Regions from separate parts of the Bacillus sp. LH1 genome, predicted to be linked through region 3. Evidence: riboswitches for the same ligand, from Rfam matches in the RefSeq annotation. Region 3 holds a riboswitch; each other region holds the start of a gene.
The links. A riboswitch is a leader RNA that binds a small molecule or an ion and turns the genes downstream of it on or off. The one in region 3 is predicted to bind S-adenosylmethionine.

Region 1: another riboswitch for S-adenosylmethionine. It lies ahead of ACX9TM_RS16005 (M20 family metallopeptidase); the one in region 3 lies ahead of metI (cystathionine gamma-synthase/O-acetylhomoserine thiolyase).
Region 2: another riboswitch for S-adenosylmethionine. It lies ahead of ACX9TM_RS25285 (methionine ABC transporter ATP-binding protein); the one in region 3 lies ahead of metI (cystathionine gamma-synthase/O-acetylhomoserine thiolyase).
Region 4: another riboswitch for S-adenosylmethionine. It lies ahead of ACX9TM_RS27285 (bifunctional O-acetylhomoserine aminocarboxypropyltransferase/cysteine synthase); the one in region 3 lies ahead of metI (cystathionine gamma-synthase/O-acetylhomoserine thiolyase).

What each region holds. Positions count from the first base shown of each region.
Region 1 is NZ_CM175007.1:3,094,277-3,102,264, reverse strand. It holds gene ACX9TM_RS16015 (RNA-guided endonuclease InsQ/TnpB family protein) at 1-586, shown strand, start outside; partial or broken gene ACX9TM_RS16010 (phospholipase D-like domain-containing protein) at 730-1,257, shown strand; SAM riboswitch class I at 1,334-1,435, shown strand; gene ACX9TM_RS16005 (M20 family metallopeptidase) at 1,524-2,729, shown strand; gene ACX9TM_RS16000 (Lrp/AsnC family transcriptional regulator) at 2,898-3,338, opposite strand; gene ACX9TM_RS15995 (SDR family oxidoreductase) at 3,506-4,270, shown strand; gene ACX9TM_RS15990 (TetR/AcrR family transcriptional regulator) at 4,590-5,156, shown strand; gene ACX9TM_RS15985 (alpha/beta fold hydrolase) at 5,215-7,071, shown strand; gene ACX9TM_RS15980 (dihydrofolate reductase family protein) at 7,296-7,841, opposite strand.
Region 2 is NZ_CM175007.1:4,862,502-4,870,489, reverse strand. It holds gene gcvH (glycine cleavage system protein GcvH) at 1-380, shown strand, start outside; gene ACX9TM_RS25300 (toprim domain-containing protein) at 880-1,224, shown strand; gene ACX9TM_RS25295 (thioredoxin family protein) at 1,228-1,536, shown strand; gene ACX9TM_RS25290 (hypothetical protein) at 1,689-2,033, shown strand; SAM riboswitch class I at 2,159-2,266, shown strand; gene ACX9TM_RS25285 (methionine ABC transporter ATP-binding protein) at 2,445-3,470, shown strand; gene ACX9TM_RS25280 (methionine ABC transporter permease) at 3,463-4,128, shown strand; gene metQ (methionine ABC transporter substrate-binding lipoprotein MetQ) at 4,152-4,964, shown strand; gene metQ (methionine ABC transporter substrate-binding lipoprotein MetQ) at 5,036-5,842, shown strand; gene sufC (Fe-S cluster assembly ATPase SufC) at 6,081-6,866, shown strand; gene sufD (Fe-S cluster assembly protein SufD) at 6,882-7,988, shown strand, end outside.
Region 3 is NZ_CM175007.1:4,151,087-4,159,074, forward strand. It holds gene metH (methionine synthase) at 1-2,683, opposite strand, end outside; gene ACX9TM_RS21515 (bifunctional homocysteine S-methyltransferase/methylenetetrahydrofolate reductase) at 2,683-4,515, opposite strand; SAM riboswitch class I at 4,586-4,695, opposite strand; SAM riboswitch class I at 4,899-5,009, shown strand; gene metI (cystathionine gamma-synthase/O-acetylhomoserine thiolyase) at 5,104-6,216, shown strand; gene metC (cystathionine beta-lyase) at 6,213-7,376, shown strand; partial or broken gene ACX9TM_RS21530 (cysteine hydrolase family protein) at 7,544-7,988, shown strand, end outside.
Region 4 is NZ_CM175007.1:5,276,772-5,284,759, reverse strand. It holds gene ACX9TM_RS27310 (response regulator) at 1-104, shown strand, start outside; gene ACX9TM_RS27305 (FMN-dependent NADH-azoreductase) at 296-922, shown strand; gene ACX9TM_RS27300 (transcriptional regulator YeiL) at 985-1,656, opposite strand; gene ACX9TM_RS27295 (YjjG family noncanonical pyrimidine nucleotidase) at 1,764-2,459, shown strand; gene ACX9TM_RS27290 (chloride channel protein) at 2,505-3,734, opposite strand; SAM riboswitch class I at 4,056-4,160, shown strand; gene ACX9TM_RS27285 (bifunctional O-acetylhomoserine aminocarboxypropyltransferase/cysteine synthase) at 4,253-5,551, shown strand; gene metA (homoserine O-acetyltransferase MetA) at 5,535-6,440, shown strand; gene ACX9TM_RS27275 (homoserine dehydrogenase) at 6,582-7,877, shown strand; gene ACX9TM_RS27270 (YczE/YyaS/YitT family protein) at 7,908-7,988, opposite strand, start outside.

The sequences.
Region 1 (7,988 bases), 1.1 Mb from region 3:
TGTTGGGTTAAAAGAGTTGTTTGTAGCTTCTAATGGTATGAAAGAACGAAATATAAACAAAGATGCCAAGGTTAAAAAGCTTTTGAAAAGGAAAAAGTCAGCACAAAGAGATATGTCTAGGCGATTTAAAAAAGGTGTAAAAATTCAATCTGCCGGATATGAAAAAGCGAAAGCTGAGCACCTGCGGTTATCTAGGAAAATTACGAATATCCGAAATAACCATATCCATCAAGCAACAGCTAAATTGGTGAAAACCAAACCAATGAGGATTGTTGTGGAAGACTTATCTATCTCAAACCTGTTAAAAAACAAAAAGCTATCGAAAGCATTTTCATTTCAAAAATTAAACTTCTTCTTTCAATGTTTGTCATACAAGTGCGAGAAGTACGGCATTGCGTATGTAAAAGCTGATAAATGGTTCGCCTCAAGCAAGATTTGCTCATGTTGCGGCGTAAAATACGACCATTCAGTTCAACCAGAAGGACAGTGGAGTTTAAAGATTCGTGAATGGCGTTGTGCTTCATGCAATAGCCATCACGATAGGGATGTAAATGCTGCGATAAATTTATCAAGATGGGTAAAATAAATGCTTGATAATAGGAGGTAACGATACTGCCTCGTGTGGAGTGTTATACCCCTCGTCCCTTCGGGGTTGCGAGAACACGATGAAGCACTAACTCGTGTAAATTTGATTGAATTGTATAGATTTAGTTAAGTTTATCGTATCGGAAGTTCATTCAATTATCAGATTGCCACTACATGCGCAAAAATTTATCGAGAAAACAAGCGTTATCACAATTAACAGCTCATATAGAACGTCACGGAGATGTGTATGATCGCACGACATCAAGACAATTGTGGGAACGAAAAATATCGAAACGTTTACGCTGGTTTATGGAAATGAATCTTGAGGAAACGAAAGGGCTATTAAAAGATATTTTAGCAGCAAAACGAAAAATTATTATTTCACTTCCAAGTACAAAACAAGTGGATAAGCGAGTATGGCAAGCGTTAATGCGTACAAATGCGCAAATAACAGTGTATAGTGACGGACCAGTTCCACTGAAAAATGTAAAGTTACAAAGACAAAATAAAGCATTCCCGTTCCTAGTAATCGATGATGAAATCTTCTGGGCAGGCGCACCGCTTACATCTCAAATGATGTTTGAAGGTAGTACGGAATTTCCGTACGTATGTGCAAGACTGCAAGCACCTGAGACAATTGGTGTATTAAAAGGATTTTTAGATATTCGGTAAATTCGGATAGGAATTCCTTGACTTTTACTTGGAATGAACTTAGAATAAAAAATAATTTAATATAATTTTATGAAAATTCTTATCACGAGAGGTGGAGGGACTGGCCCTATGATACCTCGGCAGCGGATTCGTTATGAATACTGTGCCAATTCCAGCAAGGTAACTTGAAAGATAAGAAAGAAGCTCATTTTGACTGTATATACAGAAGCCTCTTTCTATCTTTTAGAAAGAGGCTTTTTTACGTGAAAATAAAAGGAGGAAGAACAATGGGAGCGACAGGAGTAGCGTCACAAAGAAAAACAATTGAAGAGAGTATCGAAAGAAATAAGGAAAAGTACATAGAAACAAGTCATGATATTCATGCGAATCCGGAGATTGGAAACCAAGAGTTTTACGCATCAAGAACGTTAAGTTTATTACTAGGTAGTGCAGGGTTTCAGTTACAGCACAATATAGCTGGACATGAAACGGGATTTATCGCGCGAAAAAGCTCTGGAAAACAAGGACCGGCAATTGCATTTTTAGCGGAGTACGACGCTTTACCAGGACTCGGTCATGCGTGTGGTCACAATTTAATCGGCACAATTAGTGTTGCAGCAGCAATTGCATTATCAGAAACACTTGAAGAAATTGGCGGAGAAGTTGTCGTGTTTGGTACGCCAGCAGAAGAAGGCGGGCCAAATGGTAGCGCGAAATCAAGTTATGTAAAGGCAGGTTTATTTAAAGACATTGATGCGGCGCTTATGATTCATCCGAGCGGAAAAACAGCGACAACGAGTCCTTCACTAGCAGTCGATCCACTTGATTTTCATTTTTACGGAAAAACAGCTCACGCTGCAGCTTCGCCAGAAGAAGGGATTAACGCATTAGATGCGGTTATTCAGCTCTATAACGGTATTAATGCACTTCGCCAACAACTTCCGTCAGACGTGAGAATTCATGGCGTCATTACAGAAGGAGGAAAAGCACCTAACATTATTCCTGACTACGCTGCAGCAAGGTTCTTCATCCGTGCAGCAACGCGAAAAAGATGTGCAGAAGTAACAGAAAAAGTAAAAAATATTGCTGAGGGAGCAGCGTTAGCAACAGGTGCGAAAGTAAAAATCCATCAATTCCAAAATGAAATCGATGAATTACTCGTAACAAAAACATATAACGATATTGTAGCGGAAGAACTAGAACTATTAGGTGAAGATGTAAATCGTACAGAAAGAGTAGGAATCGGTTCAACCGACGCAGGAAACGTAAGTCAAGTCGTACCGACAATTCATCCGTACATTAAAATCGGACCAGATGATTTAATTGCACATACGAATGAATTTAGAGAAGCAGCACGTTCAGAACTTGGAGATAAAGCATTAATTACATCGGCAAAAGCATTAGCAAATACGGCGTATCGATTAATTACGGAAGAAGGGTTGTTAGAGAAGGTGAAGGAGGAGTTTAGAGAGGCGCAGAGGAATCAAGGGTAAGGGGATTAAGGTACTTTTTTCGAATAGAGATCTAATTAATAAGTAGAGATATAAAAAAGAACATTGAAAATCAATGTTCTTTTTTTTGTTACTAATCATTGATTCTGTTGGATTTTCTCATAAAGGAAAAGCTTGTACTGTTAGCGGAGGATAATACGTATCCCTTTATTAGAACGACAATTTCTCCTCAAACTCACTCTTTAAAACAATTAAAGGAGATGACAAGCCAAATTGCATTAAGGAGTCTAAAAATGTAGCGAGAGAATCCATCGAATCGCTCATGACCTTCATCATATAATTAAACTCCCCACTAATTCGATATAAATCTGTTACTTCAGGAGCGGCATTACAAAATTGAATAAAATCAGAGCATTGGCTCGTTTTAAACATGATGAATGCTTGAATGTTTTTATTAATTTTTGCAGGCTCAAATTTCGTTCGATAAGCCGCTATAACTCCTTGATCTTCAAGTTTATTAATACGCTCTTTTACAGCAGGTTGCGTCATGGATATAATTCGTCCTATTTCTGAAACGGAAATTCTCGCATTTTCATACAACAAGTTCATAATTTTATGATCGATTTCATCCAGTTTTACTGTGTTTTGCATTGTGTAGCCTCCTTATTTTGTTTTCTAAAGTGAATCATAAATTATAACTATAATATCATAAGTGAACGAACTAAATTACCTATAAATCTATATTTAAAATGATTGGTTTTTGCATGAAAATATAAGTATGGCATTCATCAAACGGAAATTTAGGAAGGATGGAAGAAATGAAGAATCTTAATGGAAAAGTAGCATTAGTAACAGGAGCGAGTCGCGGAATTGGCCGTGCGATTGCGATGAGATTGGCGAAAGATGGAGCATTAGTTGCGATTCACTACGGTCGAAATAAAACAGCTGCAGATGAAACGATTAGTGAGATTGAATCTAATGGAGGAAAAGCGTTCTTAATTGAAGCTGAACTCAATTCAATTGATGGTGTCAAAAAGCTAGTAGAACAGTTAAAGCATGAATTACAAATAAAAGTTGGTACATCAGAGATTGATATTTTAGTAAACAATGCAGGGATAGGTACACAAGGAACGATTGAAAATACGACAGAAGAAGTTTTTGATGAAATCATGTCTGTAAATATGAAAGCACCATTCTTTTTAATCCAGCAAACATTACCATTAATACGAGCAGAGGGTCGCATTATTAACATTTCATCAGCTGAAGTAAGGCTTGGTTTTACAGGCTCAATTGCATACGGCTTAAGTAAAGGTGCGCTTAATACGATGACACTGCCTCTAGCTAAACATCTTGGAGAAAGAGGTATAACAGTGAATACAATTATGCCTGGATATACGAAGACAGATATCAATGCAAAATTGCTAGATGATCCGGAAATACGAAATTTTGCTACCAACTCATCTGTGTTCGGACGAATAGGGCAAGTTGAAGATATTGCAGATGCAGTAGCATTCCTTGCTTCTTCTGATAGCCGCTGGGTAACGGGGCAGATTTTAGATGTTTCTGGCGGGTTTTGTTTATAGGGTCACTACTCCATAGCCATCAAGCTAATCTAGTAATTTATAGAAAGATAGGCATACTAAAGAAGTCTATTAAAACGTGATTTTTTCGCTAGGCAACTTGAATCAGGGGGCATTTCTTTTTCTTAAGTTGACGGGTATGTATGGTGCCCCCGATTAGACGATAGTGAATGAACAATTTCGGGGTTCAGTTCAACTTTATTCAAAATAAGATTTTTTGCAGTAAAATCAATGTTAGTGGAACTTTTTTAAAAATTAACATAAATACTTGCAATATTTAAATTAGTACTATATAGTTCTAGTTATGACAAAGATAAAATTAATGAATCAAAAACGTGTGATTGAAGTAGCTGCAACATTATTTTTAGAAAAAGGGTTTGCTTATACAAGTATGGATGAATTAGTACGTGTAAGCAAAGTTTCAAAGTCTAATGTGTATTATCACTTTTCTAATAAGGAAGTATTATTAGAAGGGGTCGTTGATTATTGGATTGAAATGTATCAATCTGCAATTGATGACGTACTTTCTCAGAACCAATTTTTAGTTGAAGATCGTATCCAACTGTTTTTAAAGCAATTATCACAAGGAGTTCAATCGAGAGAGTATAAGGGAAGCTGTCCATTTATTACTCTTTATATTCAAAGTCCTAAACAGGCCACGCAAATAAAAGAAAAAATAGGTCTTTTTTTTACAGGATTACAAAAGAAAGTTTCTCTATTACTTAAACAAGGGGTAGAGAATGGAGAATTTAGAAATACGATTAATATTGATGAGGTTGCATCACTTTTTATTACAAATCTTGAAGGAGCGTTATTTATTTCAGAAACATTGAAGGATGCAACTGTAATCACGAAAACAGCAGATCATTTTTTAAAATTGCTTCGATAAAAGAAGCATTTTTTTTACATCAAATTAGTACTAAGTAGTACTAAAAGGGGGATTTTATATGAGAACAGTATTTTTAACTGGTGGAACAGGCTTTATTGGAAAGCAATTAGTAAAAGAATTAGCCAAAGAGGATGTTAAAATTCTTCTTTTAGTGAGGTCGAAAAATAAAGCAACACGCCTTTTTCAAGAAAGAGGCATCTTAAAAAAGGAAGTTATGCACTTTATTGAAGGTGATTTGACGAAAATAGATTTAGGTCTAAGTGCTGAAGATAAGGAGAGGGTATTGAAAACGGATGTGATTATTCACGCAGGAGGCCCCATGGATATTCAAGCGACAAGTAAAGAGGCAGCTTCCGTATTTTTAAATGGTGCCAAACATATTAGTGAATTAGCTGAAAGTATTCATCAATTGAAGGGCTTGCAACAATTTATTCATGTTGTAGGTTATATGAGTCCCTTTGATGATAAAAATAGCAAGATTGCAATTGATGTGTTTAAAGAAGGAAACAATTATTTGAAAATAAAAAATCCATATGAGAGAACAAAATTTTTAGCAGATCTTTATATCCGTCAGCAGGCATCAGCAGTAGGTTATCCGCTTTCTGTAATTAATCCGCCAACTGTAGTCGGTAGTAGTAAAACAGGGAGTACAGAGCAGATAGCAGGATTAGGTTTGCTTGTGCTGAGTATGCGAAGAGGGCTCATGCCAGTGATTCCTGGAGGTAAGGGATATAGGTTACCACTTATTTCAAACGATGAGCTTGCGAAGTTTATTGTGCAGGTTTTCAGATTGGAGCAACCGACTATTCAAACATATACACTTGTTGAAGACAAACAGCACGATCAAAACATTGCTGAATTATTAAGTATTATGTCGGAAAGTATGAATATGAGGGCACCAAAAATCTCTGTTCCAATGCCATTTATGAAAGCAATTATGAATAGTGGAGGAAGTAAAATAACAAAAATTCCTTCTGATGGACTGAATTTTATTACAAAACAAAAATTTTCAAATGTTTCAGCGAAAAAAATTATGGGAGGAGATTGGTTTAAGAAGACGAGTGTAATGAAATTTTTCCCTGCCGTAGTAGCTGATCTGGATTATCGAATAATGTATCAAAATGGCCGGCATAATCATTTATTTAAACGAACATTATGCGATAACACTACCCTTTACCAATTACAAGGAAAGGGTAAACCGTTTATTTTATTACATGGTTTATTGAGTGATGGAGAGGATTTATTTCCTTTAGCACAAGAGCTTCATGAAAAAACTGGTCAACCTGTATGGATCTTGGATCTTCCAGGTTTGGGACGGTCTCCTTTTAAACGAGAGAAAAATCTTCTAGATATCTATTTGAATGTAGTGAAAAAGTTATTGGAGAAAGCTACGAATGGTGCGCATCTAATTGGACATTCATTCGGTGCGTTTATTCTTCTGGAAGCATTGGTACAAGAGTACATAGATAAGAAGTATTCAATCACTTTACTTCAGCCACCTGTTGCTAAAAAAAATGCTAAATCGCTAAATGTTCCTCAAGTTATGAACAAATGGACATTAAAATTAGCAACTACTAATTTGATAGGGCGTTATTTATTAAGTAATGGTTTGTTTGAAAGTACGGAGAGCATCCCTGAACATTATATTGAAAAGATAAGTAAAAGTTTTACTTCTCCTAGAATTTTAAATACTACGGTTCAGCTTAACAGTTTACTACTGAAAAACGATCAAGGTGATTTCAATGAAGTAACAAAGTATAATCTTCACATTATTTGGGGGGATTATGACAGAGCCTATTCTGCTCCATCGCATCTTGGTAAGGTTGATTTTGTTCCATATGGCCATCATTTTCCTCTTAGCCACCCGAGTGAAACGGCAACATTAGTAATAAAAAATAGTAATAGTAGCAGATGAGAGTGTGGGATAAATAAAAAGTGTGTAGTAAGATCGTTGTGTCTTTGAAATAAAATCGTACTGTTTGGAGTCCCGCGAACAAGACGCGAATTTTGCACGCTAAGCAAAAAAACAATAAGCTGTCCACATGGACAGCTTATTTACATTATTCTCGTTATTGGAAGTTATTTTTAACTTTTCCTGATCTGAAAGAGTCAATCTTTTTTTATATAATTTATCAATAATTATTCTTTTTTCTCCGGCTGATAGGAAAGAATAACGACACCTGAACTGGTCGTTATTGTTTCTATAAGTTTTAATGCTTTTGTATTGCTCTGGTCTTTAAAGAGACGCTTTCCGCTTCCTACGATAACGGGATTGATTATAAAGTGATATTCATCAATGAGGTCATGTTGCATCAATGTCTGTATAAGCTCACCACTACCATAAATTAAAAGGTTCTGACCGGGCTGTTCCTTCAGTTTCGATATTTCTTCTACAATATTACCCTTGATAAGATTTGCATTCCATTCGGTTTTTTCCAAAGTTGTTGAAGCAACAAATTTAGGTATGCTGTTCATCTTATCAGCAAAACCCTCTTCATCAGTCATAGAAGGCCAGGCAGCTGCAAAACCTTGATAGGTTACTCGCCCTAGTAGAAGCGCTTCACTTTCAAACAGTAAATCGGATTGAAACTTTGCTACTTCTTCATTGAAATATGGAGCAGTCCAAGCTGGTTCCTCCATGACACCATCTAGTGAGAGGTACATCGATACAATTATTTGTCCCATTTTGTTCTCCTTTAATTTTAAATTGAGATTTTTACATATTGGTAACACAATTATTAATTCTCTAGCTAGAGAAATTCTCCCTTTTTAATAGTTTCGACAAAATGTATTTATATATGTTTCGGAATAATCTAATATATATTAATAACT
Region 2 (7,988 bases), 710 kb from region 3:
GCATTCCAAATAATTTACGTTACTCTGAAGAACACGAATGGGTAAAAACTGAAGGTAATGAAGTTGTTATCGGTATCACTCACTTTGCACAAGGTGAGCTAGGCGATATCGTATTCGTTGAACTTCCTGAAGTAGGTGCAACAATCGAAGCTAACGAGCCATTCGGAAGCGTAGAATCTGTTAAAACAGTTTCTGAGTTATACGCACCTGTAAGCGGTAAAGTTGTAGCAGTAAACGAAGAATTAAGTGACCAACCAGAACTTGTTAACGAATCTCCATACGAGGGTGCATGGATGGTTAAAGTTGAACTTTCTGATGCAAGCCAAGTTGAGAAGTTATTAACTGCAGAAAAATATGCAGAAATGACAAACCAAGACTAATTATAGTCGACTAAAGGACAGCCTTTGTGCTGTCCTTTTTTATTTTTTGTGAAATAATGAAATTCAAGTTATATGTAAATAAATAAGCTATTATGAGAAAAACTGTTTTTTGGTAAGGTTTCATAAGTCTTCACAATCTAAACGAGCCGCTTGCGCTTTTCATTGTCCAGCTCCACCTCCTAGCCCTTCATGTCTAAGAACCTTCCGCACGAGAAGACAAAAAGCGTCTTCTGTGCGAAAGAACCTTAGCCAACAGGGCTAAACAGTCGGTTCCGCTTTTCTTTATGATCCAGCTCCAGCGGCTAGATTGTTCGGTGGCTTCGCTTCTTCCTACAAGGCCAAAAGCGCCTTTACGTCAGAAGCTCCATCCCCCTCACAATCTAAACGAGCCGCTTGCGCTTTTCTTTTGCAAAAATAAACAGGAAACAACATGAAAATAACGAATATACTATATACTAAGTTCAAGGTTGTATAGTATATGGTGATCGGGTGATGACATATGATTTATGTAGAAAAAGTCATTATTGTAGAAGGTACATCAGATAGAAGAAAGATTGAATCTATTATTCGTGAACCGGTGGAAATTGTTTGTACAAATGGTACAATTGGTTTGTCGAAAATGGATGAGCTCGTTGATCAGTTTTTTGATAAGGAAGTGTATGTGCTAGTGGATGCTGATGATGCTGGAGAAAAGTTAAGGAAACAATTTCGAAAAGAATTCCCGCAAGCCGAGCATATCTATATTGATCGCTCGTACCGAGAAGTGGCAACTGCGCCATCTACACACTTAGCAAATGTATTATGGGGAGCCGACATTGACGTTTATACAGAATATTTACGGTAAGGAATGATAGAAGTGATTGATTGGACAGGAGCCGAAGCTACAGCCCTAATAGAGAACGAAGAAAAAACAGTATTATATGTATATACTCCAATGTGTGGAACATGCCAATTAGCAAAAAAGATGTTAACAGTGGTTGAGATGACAATTGAAGATTTGAAAATTGGGATGTTAGATTTAAATTATGCTCCGCATTTAGCAAAAGAGTATGGGATTGAAAGTGTACCTTGTTTACTTGTTTTTGAAAATGGGACACTGATGAAGAAGATATACGCATTTCATTCGGTTGAATATTTATATACGGAATTAAAGTAGGCGGCAAAAATTTTGCCGCCTCGACATATTTCTTGGGAAATATGTCGAGATGCAGGATGGATACAGTATTTGTCGAGCGAAAATAACAGGATTGCTCTTTAGTGAGAGGGAATGGTATGTAATAGAAAGTGATATGAAGGATGTGATTTAGGGTGAGATTATATTCTTTGCTTCAATCATTTGTAAATTACGCTAATGGTCAATATCATTTAGAACCGCTTTTAAGACAAGAAGAAAAAACTGTTAATTTTCGCTTTGGAGATGAAAGTTGTTCGTTACAAATTTCAAGAGATTATATAGAGTTGGTACATGAGGAAAGAGGAACGGAACAAATCATTTGCTTAGATGAAAAGGATATAGAACAATTGGTGAATGGAAATGTACGATTGCAAATGCTAATGAATGATGGACGTGTACAATATTCGGGAACGTACCGAACGATGTTATTAGTGGAATCGATGTTTCATATATGTAAACCGATGTCAGTAGGTGCTTAAAATTCTGAAGTTTCATTTTTTGCGAAAATTTCTGTTGACATGGTGAGTGTATATTGATACAATTCAAGTCATAAAATATAGACAATTTCATAAATTTCAAATCAGACGAAAATTGAATCTGATTTCTCTTATCAAGAGAGGTGGAGGGACTGTGCCCTGTGAAGCCCGGCAACCGTCAACTTATGTTGAAATGGTGCCAATTCCTGCAAAGCAAATGCTTTGAGAGATGAGAGAGAGGGATAATGTTGTTATATACGCATAAAAACCTTTCTGCTTCTCTAAAGCAGAAAGGTTTTTTTATTGTTTGAATGTGGAGGACATTCAAATAATAAAAGTAATGATAATAGTGGACTACACGCATTAAAAATAAAAAATTGCGGAGTCGACCTAAACAAAAAAGGGGTGAACATCATGATTCTATTAGAGAATGTAAGGAAAATATATAAGGCGAAAAGCGGTGATGTCACTGCTGTAGATAACGCCAATTTAAAAATAGATAAAGGTGAAATATTTGGTGTTATCGGATATAGTGGCGCTGGAAAAAGTTCTTTAATTAGATTGTTCAATCAGTTGGAGAAACCAACTTCTGGCCAAATTACAATTGCAAATCGTGTCATTTCAGCAATTACAGGAAGCGAACTTCGTAAGGCAAGACAAGAAATTGGAATGATTTTTCAGCACTTCAACTTACTTTGGTCACGAACAGTACGTGAAAATATAGAGTTTCCACTTGAAATTGCAGGTGTTGATAAAGCGAAGAGAAGAAAACGTGTTGATGAATTAATTCATCTTGTTGGATTAGAAGGAAGAGGAGACGCGTACCCATCTCAGCTGAGCGGGGGACAAAAGCAACGCGTCGGGATTGCAAGAGCATTAGCTAATAATCCACAAGTGCTTTTATGTGACGAAGCAACGTCAGCTCTTGATCCGGAAACGACAGATCAAATTTTGGATTTACTATTAGACATTAATAAGCGCCTTGGTTTAACAATTGTACTCATTACACATGAGATGCACGTAATTCGAAAGATTTGTAATCGTGTTGCGGTAATGGAGAAAGGAAAGATTGTAGAAACAGGCCCAGTACTTGATGTATTCCGTAATCCGAAGCAAGATATTACGAAACGATTTGTAAAGCAGTTAACGGATTCTGAAGATACAAATGAAACGATTGAAAGTTTAATTGAAAAATATCCAGATGGAAAAGTAATTCGTTTGCAGTTTATCGGTGAGGCTGTAGAAAGACCAGTGCTTCAACGATTGATGCAACGCAGTGACATAGAAGTTAGCATTTTGCAAGGAAATATCGCACAAACGAATAACGGTTCTTACGGTAGTTTAGTCGTTCATTTAAATGGTGAGGAAACAGCGATCCAGCAAGCAATAGAAGGAATTCATCAAGATCAAGTAGAGCTGGAGGTGATTGCACATGGATAAGTTACTTGCAAATGTTGATTGGAATCAAATGTTAGAAGCAACTGGTGAAACGTTATATATGACGGCAATCGCAGCTCTTGCGACATTTGTTTTAGGACTCATTTTAGGATTGTTACTCTTCATGACAGCAAAAGATAATTTATGGGAAAACAAATCAATTAATACGGTGATTGGAGCATTCGTAAATATATTCCGTTCTATACCATTCATCATTTTAATTATTTTATTAATCCCATTCACAAAGATTATTCTTGGAACAATTCTTGGAGCAAGTGCAGCTTTGCCGGCTTTAATTATTGGAGCAGCACCATTCTACGCGAGAATGGTTGAAATCGCACTTCGCGAAATTGATAAAGGTGTAATTGAAGCTTCAAAAGCAATGGGAGCAAAAACAAGCACAATTATTTTGAAAGTGTTAATTCCAGAATCGTTACCAGCATTAGTATCTGGTATTACGGTTACGACAATTGCTTTAGTAGGCTATACAGCAATGGCAGGAGTTGTTGGTGCTGGTGGCCTTGGAACACTTGCTTACTTAGAAGGATTCCAAAGAGGGAATAACGATGTAACAATCGTTGCGACAATTTGTGTATTACTAGTTGTATTTTTAATTCAGTGGATTGGTGATAGTTTAACGACTCGAATAGATAAACGATAATGAAAAACGGGAGGATGTTTCAAATGAAAAAATTGTTACTTACGGCACTTATTTCAACTTCAATTTTTGGATTAGCTGCTTGTGGCGGGAAAGATAAAGATGAAAAGAAACTTGTTGTGGGTGCTTCTAACGTACCGCACGCTGTTATTTTAGAAAAGGCAAAACCGTTACTTGAGAAAAAAGGAATTGAGTTAGAAATTAAAAAATTCCAAGACTACGTATTACCAAATAAATCGTTGGCGGATAAGGATTTAGATGCAAACTACTTCCAGCACATTCCGTATTTAGAAAAAGAAATTAAAGATAAAAAATATGACTTTGAAGTAGCAGGAAAAATTCATTTAGAACCAATTGGTGTGTACTCTCAAAAGTATAAGAGCTTAAAAGAGCTTCCGGACGGAGCGACAATTATTATGAGTAATTCAGTTGCTGACCATGGACGTGGTTTAGCAATTTTACAAAAAGAAGGTATTTTAAAAATTAAAGACGGAATAGATCCAGTTAAAGCAACTCCAAAAGATATTGCAGATAATCCGAAAAATCTAAAATTCAAAACGGATATCGAGCCTGGTTTATTGCCACAAGTGTATAACAATAAAGAAGGCGACGCTGTTTTAATTAACTCTAACTATGCAATTGATGCAAAGTTAAATCCGGAAAAAGATGCAATTGCAATTGAAGGAAATGATTCACCATACGCAAACATAGTAGCTGTTCGTAAAGGTGATAAAGATAAGAAAGAGATTAAAGCTCTTGTAGAAGTATTGCATTCTAAAGAAATTGAAAACTTCATTAATAAAGAATATAAAGGGGCAGTTGTTCCTGTAAAAGAATAATTGCTGAAAAGGGCTGGTGTATGCCGGCTCTTTTTATAACTACATAACCATTGGGGAGAAGGGGAAATCATATGAAAAAGGTTCTACTGTCAGTTGTTACAGCGTTGTCTGTATTTACATTAGCTGCTTGCGGAGGAAAAGAGGAGAATAAGCTTGTTGTGGGAGCTTCTAACGTGCCACACGCTGTTATTTTAGAAAAGGCACAGCCGATATTAGAGAAAAAGGGTATTAAATTAGAAATTAAAAAATTCCAAGATTATGTGTTGCCGAATAAGGCTTTAGCGGATAAAGAAATTGATGCGAACTACTTCCAGCACATTCCTTACTTAGATAAAGAAATTCAAGAAAAGGGATATAAAATTGTAAACGCAGGAAAAATCCATTTAGAACCTATGGGCATTTATTCTAAGAAATATAAAAGCTTAAAAGACTTACCAGATGGCGGAACAGTGATTATGAGTAATAACGTAGCGGAGCGAGGCCGTATGTTAGCATTGTTACAAAAAGGTGGCGTTATTAAATTAAAAGACGGAGTAGATGTTGTTAAAGCAACAGTAAAAGATGTTGTAGAAAACCCGAAAAACTTAAAATTTAAAACAGATGTTGAACCTGGACTTTCACCGAAATTGTATGAAAATAATGAGGGAGATGCTTTATTTATTAATTCAAACTATGCAATTGATGCAAAATTAAATCCAACAAAGGATGCAATTGCGATTGAAGGATCAGACTCTCCGTATGCAAACATCATTGCAGTTCGTAAAGGTGATGAGAAGAAAAAAGAAATTAAAGAGCTAGTAGAAGTGCTACATTCAAAAGAAATTCAAGATTTTATTAATAAAGAATATAAAGGTGCTGTACTTCCGGTAAGTGAATAAATATAAGGAAAGGGCTGGAAAATTACCAGTCCTTTTTTCTTTATATAAATAAGAAGAAAGGTGTATCATAGAAAGATGTGAAGGAAATACTTATATACATTTGTGAAAAAACGGTTACTTTTTTTCGTCGTTTGCGATATCATTTTATTTGATATAAAATTAGAATGAGAATAAAATGAGAATATGAACGTTTTAGGAATTTTTAAAATGTATATATAGGATTAATGGAGGTATTGAGATGGCTGGTTCTACATTAACGGTTAAAGACTTACACGTATCAATTGATGGCAAAGAAATTTTAAAGGGTGTAAACCTTGAAGTAAAAGGTGGAGAAATCCACGCAATTATGGGACCTAACGGAACAGGTAAATCAACTTTATCTTCTGCAATTATGGGTCACCCAAAGTATGAAGTAACAGAAGGTAGCATCATCATCGACGGTGAAGATGTATTAGAAATGGAAGTAGACGAGCGCGCACAAGCGGGTCTATTCCTAGCAATGCAATATCCAAGTGAAATTAGCGGAGTAACAAACGCTGACTTCTTACGTTCTGCAATTAACGCACGTCGTGAAGAAGGCGATGAAATTTCTCTTATGAAATTTATCCGTACATTAGATAAAAACATGGAATTCCTAGAAATGGATCCAGAAATGGCACAACGTTACTTAAACGAAGGTTTCTCTGGTGGAGAGAAAAAACGTAACGAAATTCTTCAATTAATGATGATTGAGCCAAAAATCGCAATCTTAGATGAAATCGACTCAGGTCTTGATATCGATGCATTAAAAGTTGTATCTAAAGGTATTAACGAAATGCGCGGCGAAGAGTTCGGTTGCCTAATGATTACGCATTACCAACGTTTATTAAACTACATCACTCCAGACTTCGTTCACGTTATGATGAACGGTCGTATCGTTAAATCTGGTGGCCCTGAGCTTGCACAACGTCTAGAAGCTGAAGGTTACGACTGGATTAAAAAAGAATTAGGTATTGAAGACGAAACAACAGAGCAAGAAGCGTAAGAGAGGAGCATAAACATGACAATCGGTACATTACCTTTCGATCAAGAAACAATCCGTCAACGCGCAAGCGAAGTAAACGAAGCAGCTTGGTTGACTGAGTTCCGCTTACAAGCTCTTGCACAAGCAACTGAACTTCCAATGCCAACGCCTGATAAAACGAAAATTGACAAATGGGACTTTATCGGAAAAGGCGACGCTGCTAAGCAAGAGCCTGTAAGTTCTTTAACTGAACTTCCAGAGGCAGTGAAAAACTTAATCGATGAAAATAACAGCGTATTAGTGCAACGTACTGGTACAACTGCATTCGTTTCTTTAGCAGACGAAGCAAAAGAAAAAGGTGTTATTTTTACAGACATCGTAACAGCAGCAACTGAGCACGCTGAACTAGTACAAAAGTACTTAATGAAAGACGGCGTGAAAGTAGACGAGCATCGTCTAACTGCACTTCATGCTGCATTAATCAACGGCGGTGCATTCGTATATGTTCCGAAAAACGTTGTTCTTGAAACTCCACTTCAAGCTGTATTCTTAGTAGACGGCGAAGAAGCTAACGTATATAACCACGTATTATTCGTAGCTGATGCGAACAGTACTGCAACTTATGTAGAAAACTACGTTGCAAATGAAAATGCTAAAGGTATTGCAAATATCGTAGCAGAAGTAATCGTGGAACAAGGCGCACAAGTGAAATTCGGTGCGGTTGATCTATTAGCAAAAGACGTAACAACTTACGTTAACCGCCGCGGCGTTGTAGGACGCGACGGCCGTATTGATTGGGCTCTAGGCCTTATGAATGACGGAAACACAATTTCAGAGAATGTTACCAACTTAATGGGCGACGGTTCATATGCTGATACGAAAACAGTAACAATTGGCCGTGGTAACCAAACACAAAACTTTACAACTAAAGTTGTTCACTTCGGTAAACACTCTGAAGGTTGGATTTTAAAACACGGTGTACAAAAAGATAGTGCAACATCTATCTTTAACGGAATTGGTAAGATTGAACACGGTGCATCTAAATCAAATGCACAACAATCTTCTCGCGTTCTTATGTTAGATGAAAAAGCACGCGGTGATGCAAACCCAATTCTTTTAATCGACGAAGATGATGTAATGGCA
Region 3 (7,988 bases):
TCAGAAATGGTGCGAGATGAAGGGCTGGAACATCTCGTAATACAATTCGTTTTGTTGAATCAGGCACCATAACCTCTGATTTTGGTAATGGCTCAATTACTGCTGGAATTTCTACTTTCTTCTCCTCTTTTTTTACGATATGAAGATGACGTTCTTTTTTATCCTGCTTCATCTTCTCACGCTCTTCTTCTTTTTGAAGCTTATTAATAATATCGAGCCCCGTCATCGCATCACTCGCATAACAAACGAGTCCTTTATATGATGGTGAAATCCGATTATCTGTAAACTTTCTCGTTAACGCTGCACCACCTACAACAATGGGCACATCAATATTTGCCGCTTTTAAATCTTCAGCAGTCGTTACCATTTGTTGCGCTGATTTTACTAATAAACCTGAAAGGCCTATAATGTCCGGCTTCTTTTCTTGTACTTCTTGAACAATTCGATCCGAACGTACATTAATTCCTAAATTAATAATCTCATATCCGTTATTCGCTAAAATAATTTCAACGAGATTTTTCCCAATATCATGCACGTCACCTTTTACAGTTGCTAACAATACTTTCCCTTTTTTCGCACTATCACTAGATTCCATATGTGGCTCTAAATAGCTTACAGCGGCTTTCATACTTTCGGCACTTTGCAATACTTCAGCAACAATAAGTTCATTATTATTAAATAGTCGTCCTACCTCGTCCATCCCTGTCATAAGCGGACCGTTAATAATATCAAGAGGTTTTCTTCCTTCTTCAAGTGCAAGACTTAAATCCTCGTGTAATCCTTGTTTCGTACCTTCTACAATATAATTTGCTAGTCTTTCATCAAGCGTTAACGTTTCTTGCACAACGACATCTTTCTTTTTAGCAACTCGGTAAAAGTTTGTAAATTCTTCTAACGTCTCTTTCGTCGTTTCAAACAGTAATGCATCTGCAAGGCGTTTTTCTTCCTCTGGAATCGACGCATAGCGTTCTAATTTTTCCGTATTCACAATCGCGTAATCTAATCCTGCTTTCGTAGCATGGTATAAAAAAACTGAATTTAACACTTCACGTCCAGCCGGTGGTAAACCAAATGATATGTTACTTACACCTAAAATCGTTAAACACTCTGGTAACGCTTCTTTAATAAGGCGAATTCCTTCTATAGTCGCTGCCGCTGAGCCAATATATTCTTCATCACCTGTCCCTACTGGAAACACAAGTGCATCAAAAATAATATCTGACGGGCGTATCCCATACTTCTTTGTAAGTAATTCATAGCTTCTTTTCGCAATTTCTATCTTTCGTTCCGCACTAACCGCCATACCGTCTTCATCAATTGTTCCTACAACTATAGCGGCACCATACTTCTGAAGAAGCGGTGTCACTTTTTTAAATCGTTCTTCTCCATCTTCTAAATTAATTGAATTAATAACAGCTTTTCCTTGAATATAAGTAAGAGCTCGCTCCATCACATTTTCATCTGTTGAATCAATCATAATCGGTACTTTTAAAACTTTCGTAACTTCTGCTAAGAAGTTTTCCATATCTTCTATTTCATCGCGATCAGGATCTGCCATACAAATGTCAATAATATGAGCATTTTTCTTCACTTGCGCTCTTGCCACTTCAGCAGCCTCTTCAAATTTCCCTTCTGCTACTAAGCGTTTAAATTTACGTGACCCAATAACATTCGTTCTTTCACCTACAAATAACGGTCTCATAGACTCATCATATTGCAGTGCTTCTAATCCACTAATTCCATGTCCTTCTCTCTCATGATGGTCACGAGGCCTAAGAGATGCTAGCGCGGATTTCATTGCTTTTATATGTTCTGGTGTCGTGCCACAACAACCACCAATAATATTAACCCATCCTTCTTCAGCAAATCGCTTCACCTTTTCAGCAAGAGAAGATGGAGATTCATGGTAATGTCCATCTTCATCAGGAAGACCTGCATTTGGATAACAAGAAATGTAACACTCCGATAAATCAGATAGTGAACGAATATGGTCCCTCATAAACTCCGGACCAGTCGCACAGTTTAACCCAACAGATAATGGTTTCATATGTTCTACTGATAAATAAAAAGCTTCAATTGTTTGCCCAGCCAGAGTCGTTCCCATTGGCTCAATCGTTCCTGAAATCATAATAGGAACCGTTTTTTTCAGTTCTTCAAAAGCGGCTTGAATTCCAATATAAGCTGCTTTCACGTTACGCATATCTTGACTCGTCTCAACGAGTAATACATCAACTGCTCCTTTTAATAATCCTCGTGCCTGCCTTGTATAAGCCTCAATCAATTCTTCAAAAGTCACACCACCTGTAACACTAATTGCTTTCGTTGTTGGTCCCATCGCTCCCGCAACATATACTTCCTTCCCGCTTTCTTTAACAGCTTGCTTCGCCAAAAGTGCTGCCTTTTCATTTAGTTCTTCATCTAAATGAGACAGATCATAATCACTTAGTACAATATTCGTTGCCCCAAATGTATTTGTTTCAATAATATCCGCTCCAGCTTCAATATAAGCTTTATGAATCTTTAAAATAACGTCTGGTCTTGTTTCCACTAAATATTCATTACAGCCCTCGTACTCTTCTCCTCCGAAATCTTCAGCAGTTAAATCCTCTTGCTGAATCATTGTCCCCATTGCACCATCTAATATTAAAATGCTATTTTTTAATTTTTCTTCTATACACTTCATCAATTAATACCTTCTTTCACTTCTTGCTTTTCTCTTACATATTTAACAAGATGTTCTGTAATTTCATACTTTAAAAATGGTGTAATAAGATAAATACCATTAAAATATTTCATCGCTGCGTCGACCAATTCTTGTGAAATGCAGATCCCTTCCTCAATTGCTGCCTCTTTCGTTTCATGTCCATCCATTCTCTCTCTTATTTCTTCAGGAAGAGTAATACCCGGCACCTCAAAATGAAGAAAATCTGCATTCCGCTTACTTACTAACGGCATAATTCCAATAAAAATAGGTTGTTCCAAATGCTTTGTCGCTTCATACACTTCTTCAATTAACTTGATATCGTAAATTGGCTGAGTTAAAAAATACTCCGCTCCAGCATCTATTTTTCGTTCCATTCGCTTAACCGCTGCTTTTAAGTGCCTCACGTGAGGATTAAATGCGCCGCCTACAGAAAACCTTGTCGCCGGTCCAATTGATTTCCCTAAAATTGAACGTCCATCGTTCATTTCTTTAATCATTTTAATAAGCTCAATAGAGGATAAATCATATACAGAAGTGGCACCGGGAAAATCACCAACGCGCGCTGGATCACCAGTTAAAGCTAACACTTCTTCCATCCCTAACGCCGATAAACCTAACAAATGAGATTGTAGTCCAATGACGTTATGATCTCTACACGTTAAATGCGTCAATACTGGGATATCATGCTTCGTTAATAACGCACCCATCGCCATATTAGAAACACGAGGCGATGCTAATGAATTATCTGCTAGAGTAATAGCATCTGCTCCCGCTCTTTTTAACGCTCTTGCTCCTTCAAAAAAACGCTGTGTATCTAACGTTTTCGGTGGATCTAATTCTACTACAACTGTCGTTTGTTTTTTCGCTTTCTCTGCTAGAGTGACGTGAGCCTTCGAACGTTTCTCATGCGTATGAACGACTTTCGGCCTTTGAATCGTGTCTTTTTCTATTACAGGGGTAATATTCGCAACAGCGCGCTTCATACTTTGAATATGTTCTGGAGTCGTACCACAACAACCACCCAATAACCGAATACCTTGCTCAATAAATCTCGGTGTCATCGCTTCAAAATAAGCTGGGCTTCCCTCATATACGTAACGTCCATCCACATAATTCGGGAGGCCTGCATTTGGGTATGCTGATAAATAGCCATTTTGAGGAATCGATATCATTTTGAAAGCTTCCGTCATATGAAGCGGCCCTAGTTGACAATTCAATCCAACAACATTTGCACCGTAATCTATAAGTTGCTTTAATATTTCATTGACATCATTTCCATTTTGAGTCGTACCTGCTTCATGTAACGCTAATTGCGCAACAATTGGAATATCCGTTTGCTTACGCAATACTTTAACGGCATGAAGTAATTCAAATTCATCGTAAAAAGTTTCTAATAGTAATCCATCAACCTGTTCTTCTAGTAAAGCCCCTGCCTGTTCAAGTAACATAAACTCTCTTTCCATATCAGTCGTTGTAACAGCTCCGATATGTTTCATACCACCAATTGTTCCTAAAATTGCATTTTTATCTGTCACAGATGCTTTCGCCAGTTTTACTGCCGCTCTATTAATTTCTGTAACTTGATTTTCTAAACCATACATACGTAATTTCGCCTCATTTGCTCCATACGTATTCGTTTGAATTACATCTGCTCCAGCAGCTACATATTGTTTATGAATCGATATAATTAAGTCTGGATCAGATACATTCAATTCTTCAAAGCTACTTTGCAAACCATGTGAATGCAATAACGTCCCAACCGCACCATCACCTATTACAATTCCTTTTGATAATAAATCTAGTAATTTCACGACTCTCCCTCATTTCTATCAATATAAAAACCCCCTCTTCACTTTGAAGAGGGGGACATAATCGTTCCTCCTCTTATTATGCAAAACATTCGTTTTGCAGGTATTAGCACCGTTTCAAACATTTCGTTTGAAGGTTGCCGGGTTTCACAGGGCCTTTCCCTCCACCGCTCTCAATAAGAGTTGTCTTTATTATTTTATTTATGTAGCTAAAAGGAAATGCGTTCCCCTTTTAACAATGTTTGTTAATTTTTTAATAAATTTAGCATGCACAAAAGTAAAAGTCAATGACACTTGCGGAAAAATAAAAATTATTTAAAATAAAGTTGCAATTCAGTTATATTTTATTGTAAAGTTAAAAACATAATAAAAATTTCATACGAACATTCTTATCTAGAGAGGTAGAGGGACTGGCCCTGTGACGCCTCAGCAACCATTAACATTTTGTTAATAAGGTGCTAATTCCAGCAAATTGTGAAAGATTTGACAGATGAGAAGAAGACTCTATTCAAACCGAAAGCCTTCTTCTTAGAAGGCTTTTTTTATTTTATATTCACTTAATGTTTCAATTTAAAAAGGAGGAATTTTCATATGTCAACAATCGAAACAAAACTAGCACAAATCGGAAATCGCAGTGAAACTACAACCGGAACGGTTAATCCACCAGTTTATTTCTCAACCGCTTATCGTCACGAAGGAATTGGTAAATCTACTGGCTTTGACTATTCACGAACTGGCAATCCAACTCGAGGTCTTTTAGAACAGGCGATCGCAGACTTAGAATATGGCGAACAAGGTTATGCCTGTAGTTCAGGGATGGCGGCTGTTCTCCTCGTCCTTTCTCTATTCCGCTCTGGAGACGAACTTATTGTATCTGAAGATTTATACGGGGGAACGTATCGATTATTTTCTGAGCATGAAAAAAAGTGGAATGTTCGATGTAGATACGTAAATACACAGTCTATTAAACAAATTGAGCAAGCTATCACAACTGAAACGAAGGCTATTTTCATAGAAACTCCAACTAATCCATTAATGCAAGTTACTGATATTGCTGCTGTCGCAACTGTAGCGAAAAGGAACGGACTACTCCTTATTGTAGACAACACTTTCTACACACCTTATATACAGCAACCATTAACAGAAGGTGCTGACATTGTACTTCATAGCGCAACGAAATATTTAGGGGGACATAACGATGTACTAAGCGGGCTTGTCGTTGCAAAAGGAAAGGAACTTTGCGAGGAAATCGCTCATTATCATAATGCATCAGGTGCAGTTTTAAGCCCATTTGACTCATGGTTATTAATTCGCGGTATGAAAACGTTAGCGCTTCGCATGAGGCAACATGAAGAAAATGCGAAAGCAGTTGTTGCGTATTTAAATGATGAAGACGGGGTGACAGATGTATTTTATCCAGGAAGAGGCGGCATGATCTCATTCCGCCTTAAAGATGAAGCTTGGATTAATCCATTCTTACAATCTTTATCCTTAATTACATTTGCCGAAAGTCTTGGTGGTGTAGAAAGTTTAATGACTTATCCAGCAACGCAAACACATGCTGATATTCCTGAAGAAATTAGAACAGCAAACGGCGTATGCAATCGTCTTCTTCGATTCTCAGTTGGCATTGAAAATAGTAACGATTTAATTCAAGACTTAAAGCAAGCAATTAAACTCGTAAAAGAAGGTGTAAGAATATGAGCTATTCTATAGATACACTCTTACTACACAACCAATATAAACACGACTCGCAAACAGGCGCTGTGAACGTTCCTATTTATAACACATCAACTTTTCACCAGTTTGATGTAGATACGTTCGGAAAATATGACTATAGCAGGTCAGGAAATCCAACTCGTGAAGCTCTTGAAGATATCATTGCTTTATTAGAAGGCGGAACAAAAGGATTCGCCTTTGCATCAGGCATTGCAGCGATTTCCACTGCATTCCTCCTTCTTTCACAAGGTGATCACGTACTCATTTCAGAAGATGTGTACGGAGGCACTTACCGAGTGATAACTGAGGTACTCTCCCGTTACGGTGTTTCACATACATTTGTTGATATGACCAATTTAGAAGAAATAAAACAAAACATTAAACCAAATACAAAGCTCTTTTATGTAGAAACACCTTCTAACCCACTTTTAAAAGTGACAGATATTCGCGAGGTTTCTAAACTCGCAAAATCTATTGGGGCTCTTACTTTTGTTGATAATACATTTTTGACACCACTATTCCAAAAACCACTTGAACTTGGAGCTGATGTCGTTCTTCATAGTGCTACAAAATTTATTGCTGGTCATAGTGATGTTACTGCCGGATTAGCAGTAGTAAAAGATTCAGAACTCGCTCAAAAGCTTGGATTTTTACAAAATGCATTCGGTGCTATTTTAGGACCTCAAGATTGTTCTCTCGTACTTCGCGGTCTAAAAACATTGCATGTACGCCTCGAACATTCAGCTAAAAATGCCAATAAAATCGCACATTATTTACAAGAGCACTCTAAAGTAAAAAATGTCTATTATCCGGGATTACAAACTCATCTCGGATTTGATATTCAACAATCTCAAGCAACATCAGCTGGAGCGGTCTTATCGTTTACTTTGCAGTCAGAAGATGCACTCCGCAAATTTTTATCAAAAGTAAAATTGCCTGTTTTTGCAGTTAGTTTAGGAGCTGTAGAGTCAATTCTTTCTTATCCAGCAAAAATGTCACATGCAGCACTGTCGCAAGAAGCTCGTGATAAAAGAGGAATCTCTAATTCATTACTTCGGTTATCAGTCGGTCTTGAAAATGTTAACGATTTAATATCCGATTTTGAAAATGCCCTTTCTTATGTAGAAGAACCTGTAAATGCATAGAGAAAAAGAAGATATGAGATTAGGTTTTCATATCTTCTTTTTATGCGGTTTAGCTATATTCATTTGAATTTCTTCTTTTCTTATAGTCCATAAAAAATAAAAGTATATCATCTATTTCTAAATAATGGATTAATTGATATATTAAGAAATAAAAAGGGGTGAAAATAATGGACACTTGTGCAGATATTTTAATCGTTATCGATTTACAAAATGGCGTATGTTATAGCGAGGAGCATTTATTTGATTTACAGAACTTACTAAAAAAGTAAATAAAAGAATTTCTTCATATAGAAAATTAAATAAACCAATCCTTTTTGTTCAACATTGTGATGATGATTTAGTACCCGAGAAAGAACTTTGGGCTATTCATACCGATCTAGATGTTCAAGAACAAGATTTTTTTGTAAGAAAAACACATGCAAATTCATTTTATAAAACAAACTTAAAAGAAATTTTAGATCAATTATCTGTAAATCGCATTGAATTTTGTGGCGCCCAAACAGAGTACTGTATGGATGCAACGATTAAGTTTGCCCACGGACTAGGATACGAAAACTTTATGGGACAGAAAACAACCTCTACGTTGAATAATCCTTTTATGTCCGCAAAAGA
Region 4 (7,988 bases), 1.1 Mb from region 3:
CAGAAAAGACGGTTAAGGCGCATGTAAGTAGTATTTTGAGTAAGTTGAATTTATCTGATCGTACGCAAGCGGCATTATATGCAGTTAAAAATGGAATTGTATAAGACGAAAGTCGTAAGACCAAGTTCGCCTTTAGAAGGTGGACTTTTTTTATGGAAAAATACGTCTATGTGAGGACGAAATTGTCTTTATATAAAGATAAAATATGTTTGTAAGCAACAAAACAACAATTACAAGGGATACCTTTTTTGAAAGCATATAACAACATAAGAGTGAGTACTAGGAGGAATAAATAATGGCAACAGTTTTATTCGTTAAAGCAAATAACCGTCCAGCGGAACAAGCAGTTAGTGTAAAATTATATGAGGCATTTTTAGCAAACTATAAAGAAGCACACCCAAATGATACAGTAGTAGAACTTGATTTATATAAAGAAGAATTACCATACGTAGGCGTAGACATGATCAATGGTACATTCAAGGTAGGTAAAGGATTTGATTTAACAGAAGAAGAAGCAAAAGCAGTAGCAGTTGCTGATAAGTATTTAAATCAATTCCTAGAAGCTGATAAAGTTGTTTTCGGCTTCCCATTATGGAACTTAACGATTCCAGCAGTATTGCACACATATATTGATTATTTAAACCGTGCTGGTAAAACGTTCAAATATACGCCAGAGGGTCCAGTTGGCCTAATTGGAGATAAGAAGATTGCATTATTAAATGCAAGAGGCGGCGTATATTCAGAAGGTCCAGCAGCTGAGGTAGAAATGGCTGTTAAATATGTAGCAAGTATGATGGGCTTCTTCGGCGCAACAAACATGGAAACAGTAATTATTGAAGGACATAACCAATTCCCAGATAAAGCAGAAGAAATCATTGCTACAGGTCTTGAAGAAGCAGCTAAAGTAGCAAGTAAATTTTAATTAAAATGATAATCGTCACTCGAAAAAGCAGCATTAACATGTAAACGTTAATGCTGCTTTTTTTATATTTTTAGTTCATCAGCAAGTTTTTTTAATTGAATTCGATCTCGTATGTAATAGGTTCTTCCGTCTTTTTTTAAGTAATTTTGTTGGCAAAACTGATTTAATACATATAAAAGATGACGGTAGCTGACATTTAAATATTCCGAGGCCTCAGTATGCTTTTCTATATAACAATTATTTTGTTCTGTTAATAAAATAAAAGCAGCTAATCGATTTTCAAAAGGATAACTATAGTTTTTTGCGTAATTTTCAGTGCGAGTAATTGTCTTTTCTCCAATAAATTTGCATAAGTGCTGTAAAAATGTTGCATCTTGTAATAAAAGTTGCTGACAATCTTTAAGAGGAAGTGCCAAACAAACACAATCTTCTAGTACTTCAACGGACTTAGTAATATTTTCTACTCCTATTAATCCTAATTCCCCGATAAAAGATGGTGCTTGAATAAAATTAATTAATGAAACCTTCCCGTTTTTATGACTCATATATATTTTTGCCTTCCCAGAAATTAAGTAATAGAGATAAGGGAGAGTATTTCCTTCGCTACATATCATCTCTTTCGTTTGAAAAGAATGTAGCTCTACATATGGCAAGACATGAAATGAAAATAGGGTATGGAATTGATGGATTTGCATGTATTGATAAATTTCTTCCTCATTTTTGCTGATTTTCATATTTTCACCTCTATTTATAGTATGAGATATCTCCTATTATCTTTACAAGAAGGAATGATACGATTTATGTAAATTTGTTTTTGTAGAAAAGAGAGTGTGATGAGTTTATGAAAAAATATAAAACATTGCTATTTGATGTAGATGATACATTATTAGATTTCCAAAAGGCTGAAAAAGTGGCTTTACGGGTGCTTTTTGAAGAGAAGGGAATCCCTTTAACAGACGAGATAGAGGCTCGTTATAAAAAAATAAATAAAGGTCTTTGGGATGCTTTTGAAAAAGGTGAACTATCACGCAATGAAGTTGTAAATACACGATTCTCTCTGTTGTTTAAAGAGTATGGAGAAGAAGTAAATGGAATATTATTCGAAAATAATTATCGTAACTACTTAGAAGAAGGAAATCAACTCATGCAAGGTGCATTTGAATTTATAAATCAAATTCAAGGGGAGTATGAATTGTATATAGTGACAAATGGTGTTTCTAAGACGCAAGATAAACGTTTGCGCAATGCAGGGTTACATTCATTATTTAAAGATGTCTTTGTTTCGGAAGATACAGGTTTTCAAAAACCGATGAAAGAGTATTTTGATTATGTTTTTGAACGGATTCCTAACTTTGCACCTGAAGAAGGGCTGATTATTGGAGATTCATTAAGCGCTGATATTAAAGGTGGATATGTAGCGGGAATTGATACTTGTTGGTTTAATCCAGAAAGGAAATTAAATGATAGTGGGATTATACCGACATATGAAGTGCATAATTTTGAGGAGTTAGAAGCGTTATTGAAGCAGCATGTGTAATAAAAAAATAGACAGTGGAGCTTTCGTCCCCACTGCCTATTTTTATTAATTTTTATTTTCGTTATGTTTTGGGAGTGGAAAGGCATTCCCGATAGCAGCTGCACCAAGCATGGGCAATAGTAAATTAAGCGGGAAAAACATAAGTAATAGTAATGTTATAGCTATTGGCTTTCGTAACGCATAGCTTGAAATTGCTGTTGTTACGATGGCAACAGATGCTACTGGATCTATAGGAAGAATAGATGCTACAGCGTATCCGATACTTGACCCAGAAAATATAATTGGGAAGATATGTCCACCTCGCCACCCTGTGTTCAAACAAACGGCAGTAATGCACAACTTTAAAATCCCTGAAAGAAGTAGTATCCAAAAAGATAAATGGCTCCATTCAACAACTAATTCTTTTAATTGATGTTCCCCTGAAAATAATGTGTACGGAAGAAAGGTTCCCGCAATTCCTAATAAAATACCACCGATAATTCCGAGTGTCAGCTTGTATTCTCTAAAAGGGTGAATTAACTTTTCTAATGTGAATTCTAACTTGAAATAAAAGAAACCAACTATAGCACCGATACTAGCAAGTGGAAGAAATGCAATCCATTCATTGAAAGAAAGTGTACCTTCTCCGAAATCAACAATAAAGGATCCACGATTATCAAGTTTACTCAGTAGTAAATAAACAGAAAAACCTGCGAAAGTAGTAGCTAAGTATACAATCGCTTTTTTTCCTTTAGAAAAAGCAGCAATTTCTTCCCCCTCATTTTCATTTGGTGCTAAATAACCGAATAATGGTGCGTTAAAAATGACACTTAAAGTAGCGCCAATTCCGATCTCGGTTAGCTCATTCATACCCTTTAAGGCAAATTTAAAGCGATCCCCTACCCATGTGCACAGTCCGCCTATAATTCCAACTAGTGCGGCTTCTGGACCAAGACTAGCACCGAAAATTAAAACAATAATCGCTGTTAAAGTAGCCCGATGGACAAAGCGATATTCGATTCGACCAGTTTTTTTATATTCAGCCATTACTTCAGGCATAAGGCGTGGGTATGTACCGAAATGTTTTTGTGATAGACCAACAAGGACCCCGCCAATTATTGTTACGCAAAGGGTGTAATAAGAGGGAAAAGAGAGAACTTCAGGCAAGTATCCCCAAATAAAGTGGATTCCAATATTTATTGTGACTAAAAATAACCAGACTGTAGCTCCTACTATAGATCCTAGAAGAATGCCATATAGAGCAAGTATGTAATGCATATCTTTTTTATTTGTCATGTTATACCTCCGTTATGTAAATCTTAGTAGGGAAAAAAGTGAAATATACTAGTGAAAAATGGATTGAATATATATAGTATCTTTTTGAGAAGATGGCCTATTCAACATATAGGCTAACTTTTGGGGAATTTGAATTTATAGGTTAAATTACTTATTTAATTTTATAGACTGATTTGAGGTTTTTAAAGGTCTTTTTTGAAATAGACTAGAATATATTTCTTTTGTTGCTTTATATGAAACTGTTAACATTTATTTTAGAACATTCAGAAAAACTGTTTGACATTAGGAAATTATTGCTATAAAATCAACGGTAATTGTATAGTCTTATCAAGAAAAGGTGGAGGGACAGGCCCGATGAAACCTTGGCAACAGCCGTATAACGGAATTGTGCCAAATCCTGCAGGTAGTAATCCTGAGAGATAAGAAAGAGCCTTTAGAGCGTGTTTTCAAACTGCTCCTTTCTTGTTTTCAGGAAAGGGGCAGTTTTTTATTTTGTATAAAAGAAAGGAGAATGAGAGATGGGAGAATCATGGGGAAAAGGAACAATTTGTGTGCAAGGTGGCTATACGCCAAAGAATGGTGAACCACGTGTTTTACCACTTTATCAAAGCACAACGTATAAATACGATACTTCGGATGATTTAGCAGCTCTATTTAACTTAGAGGCAGAAGGATATATTTATACACGTATTGGAAACCCTACTTTAGCAGCATTTGAGCAGAAGTTATCAGATTTAGAAGGCGGTGTAGGAGCTGTTGCAACGGCTTCTGGGCAAGCAGCTATTATGCTCGCAGTTTTAAATATTTGTAGTAGTGGGGATCATTTACTTTGCTCTTCAACTGTTTACGGGGGAACGTTTAATTTATTTGGGGTGAGTTTACGTAAGCTTGGCATTGATGTTACGTTCTTTAATCCAAATTTAACGGCAGATGAAATTACGGCACTTGCTAACGATAAGACGAAACTTATCTATGCAGAATCATTAGGAAATCCAGCGATGAATGTTTTAAATTTCAAAGAATTTTCAGCTGCCGCTAAAGAATTAGAGGTACCTTTTATCGTTGATAATACATTAGCAACTCCTTATTTATGCCAAGCGTTTGAATATGGGGCAAATATTATTGTTCATTCTACGACGAAGTATATCGATGGGCATGCGAGCTCTTTAGGCGGTATTGTAATTGACGGTGGAAACTTTGATTGGACAAATGGAAAATATCCTGAGCTTGTTGAACCAGATCCAAGTTATCACGGTGTAAGTTACGTTCAAAACTTTGGTGCAGCAGCATATATTGTGAAAGCACGTGTTCAACTATTAAGAGATTATGGAAATTGTATGAGCCCATTCAATGCATATATTAGCAATATTGGCTTAGAGACTTTGCATTTACGAATGGAGCGTCATAGCGAAAATGCTCTGGCAGTTGCTAAGTGGCTTGCTAATCATGAACGTATTGAATGGGTGAATTATCCAGGCTTAGATAGTAATGAAAATTACTCATTAGCACAACAGTACTTGAAAAAAGGTGCTAGTGGTGTTTTAACTTTCGGTATTAAAGGCGGATTAGAAGCAGCAAAAGAATTTATCGCAAATGTAAAACTAGCAACTCTTGTAACGCACGTAGCTGATGCACGAACTTGCGTTATACATCCTGCTAGTACGACGCATAGACAATTAAATGCTGAAGATCAGCGTTTAGCGGGTGTTACATCTGATTTAATTCGTTTATCGGTTGGTATAGAAGATGTTTCTGATATTATTGCAGATTTGGAAGCAGCTCTAGTTGGAGGCAAAACACATGCCGATCATAATTGATAAAGATTTACCGGCTCGCAAAGTGTTGCAAAAAGAAAATATTTTTGTAATGACGAAGGAGCGGGCAGAAACACAAGATATACGTGCTTTAAAAATTGCTATATTAAATTTAATGCCAACGAAGCAAGACACAGAGGCGCAATTACTTCGCTTAATTGGAAACACACCGTTACAATTAGATGTTCATTTGCTTCATATGGAATCACATCTATCGCGTAATGTAACGCAAGAACATTTAACAAGCTTTTATAAAACGTTTCGTGATATTGAAAATGAAAAGTTTGATGGGCTCATTATTACAGGAGCGCCAGTGGAGACCCTTGCTTTTGAAGAGGTAGATTATTGGGAAGAGCTTAAACATATTATGGAGTATTCAAAAACGAATGTAACATCTACGCTCCATATTTGCTGGGGGGCACAGGCTGGCTTGTACTATCATTATGGTGTTCCAAAGTATCCCCTTAAGGAAAAAATGTTTGGTGTATTTGAACATGAAGTTTGCGAGCAACATGTGAAATTATTACAAGGATTTGATGAATTGTTTTTTGCTCCGCATTCTCGTCATACAGAAGTACGAGAGAATGATATTAGAGGAGTGAAAGAATTAACATTGTTAGCAAACTCTGAAGAAGCAGGTGTTCACCTTGTTATTGGGCCAGAAGGAAGGCAAGTGTTTGCTCTTGGACATAGCGAATATAGTTGTGAGACGTTAAAACAAGAATACGAACGAGATCGTGACAAGGGATTAAATATTGATGTGCCAAAAAACTATTTTAAACATAATAATCCAGATGAAAAGCCGCTTGTTAGGTGGAGGAGTCATGGTAATTTATTGTTTTCTAATTGGTTGAATTATTACGTGTATCAAGAAACCCCTTATATATTGTAAAGAAAGATTGTGTAACACGTGGTAACGTTTTCCTTGTAAAGATTAACCTTTATTTTTCCGAATGTTCAAAATACATTGTTTTTCAGATTTTTTACTCATATAATTTCATCTAAACACAATTTTTGAGGGGTGGACAGTACTATGAAAGAAATTCAAGTTGGGTTATTAGGTCTTGGGACAGTTGGCAGTGGTGTGGTTCGTATTATTACGGATCATCAAGAACGACTCATACACCAAGTAGGTTGTCCAGTGAAGGTAACGAAAGTATTAGTGCAAAACATTGAGAAAGAGAGAGAGGTAGAGGTACCTTCTACTCTATTGACACAAGATGCAAATGAAATTTTAGATAATCCAAATATTGATGTTGTCATTGAAGTGATGGGTGGCATTGATGATGCAAAATCATATATTTTACAAGCTTTAAAAAGCGGAAAGCATGTTGTAACTGCAAATAAAGACTTAATGGCATTACATGGAGCTGAATTATTAGCGACAGCAAAAGATAATAAGGCTGATTTATTCTATGAGGCGAGTGTGGCAGGGGGAATTCCAATTTTACGCAGTATCGTAGAAGGACTTTCTTCAGATCTTATTACGAAAGTAATGGGAATTGTAAATGGAACAACAAATTTTATTTTGACGAAAATGTCAGACGAAGGGAGAGCATATAACGACGTGTTAAAAGAAGCCCAACAACTTGGATTTGCAGAAGCAGATCCAACATCAGATGTAGAAGGTTTAGATGCAGCAAGAAAAATGACGATTTTAGCTACCCTCGGTTTCTCTACAAATGTAGAGCTTGGAGATGTGAAAGTAAAAGGGATTACCTCTATTACAGAGGAAGATATTGAATACAGTAAGAGCTTAGGTTATACAATTAAATTAATCGGTCTTGCAAAACGAGATGGTGAAAAATTGGAGGTTACAGTTGAACCAACTTTACTTCCAAATACACATCCTCTTGCGGCAGTACAAAATGAATATAACGCTGTGTATGTGTACGGTGAAGCAGTTGGAGAAACGATGTTTTATGGACCAGGCGCAGGAAGTTTACCGACAGCGACAGCTGTTGTTTCGGATTTAGTTGCTGTAATGCAAAATATTAGATTAGGGGTAACAGGAAATAGTGCTGTAGTCCCACAATATCAAAAAGTATTAAAAGAGCCAGACGAAATTGTCGTGAAAAAGTTTTTAAGACTGCATGTAAAAGACGAAATTGGTGTATTTGCAAAAATTACTTCATTGTTCTCTGAGCGCGGAGTTAGCTTTGAGAAAATTATTCAAATGCCGCTTGAAGAGAAAGGAAAGGCTGAAATTGTAATTGTAACGCATCGTGCGTCTCTTGCTGATTATGATTATATTCTACATACGTTGCAAGGGTATGAAGAAATAGATTGTTTGAAAGCGAACTATCGAATTGAAGGGGATGCTAAGTAGTATCTCTTACCATAAAACAGAAAGAGCCTATTAAGCAGCTTGCTTAATAGGCTCTTTTCTATTTAAAATCTGCGTACCAACTTGAATAAATGCTTGGATAATCCAGCCTGT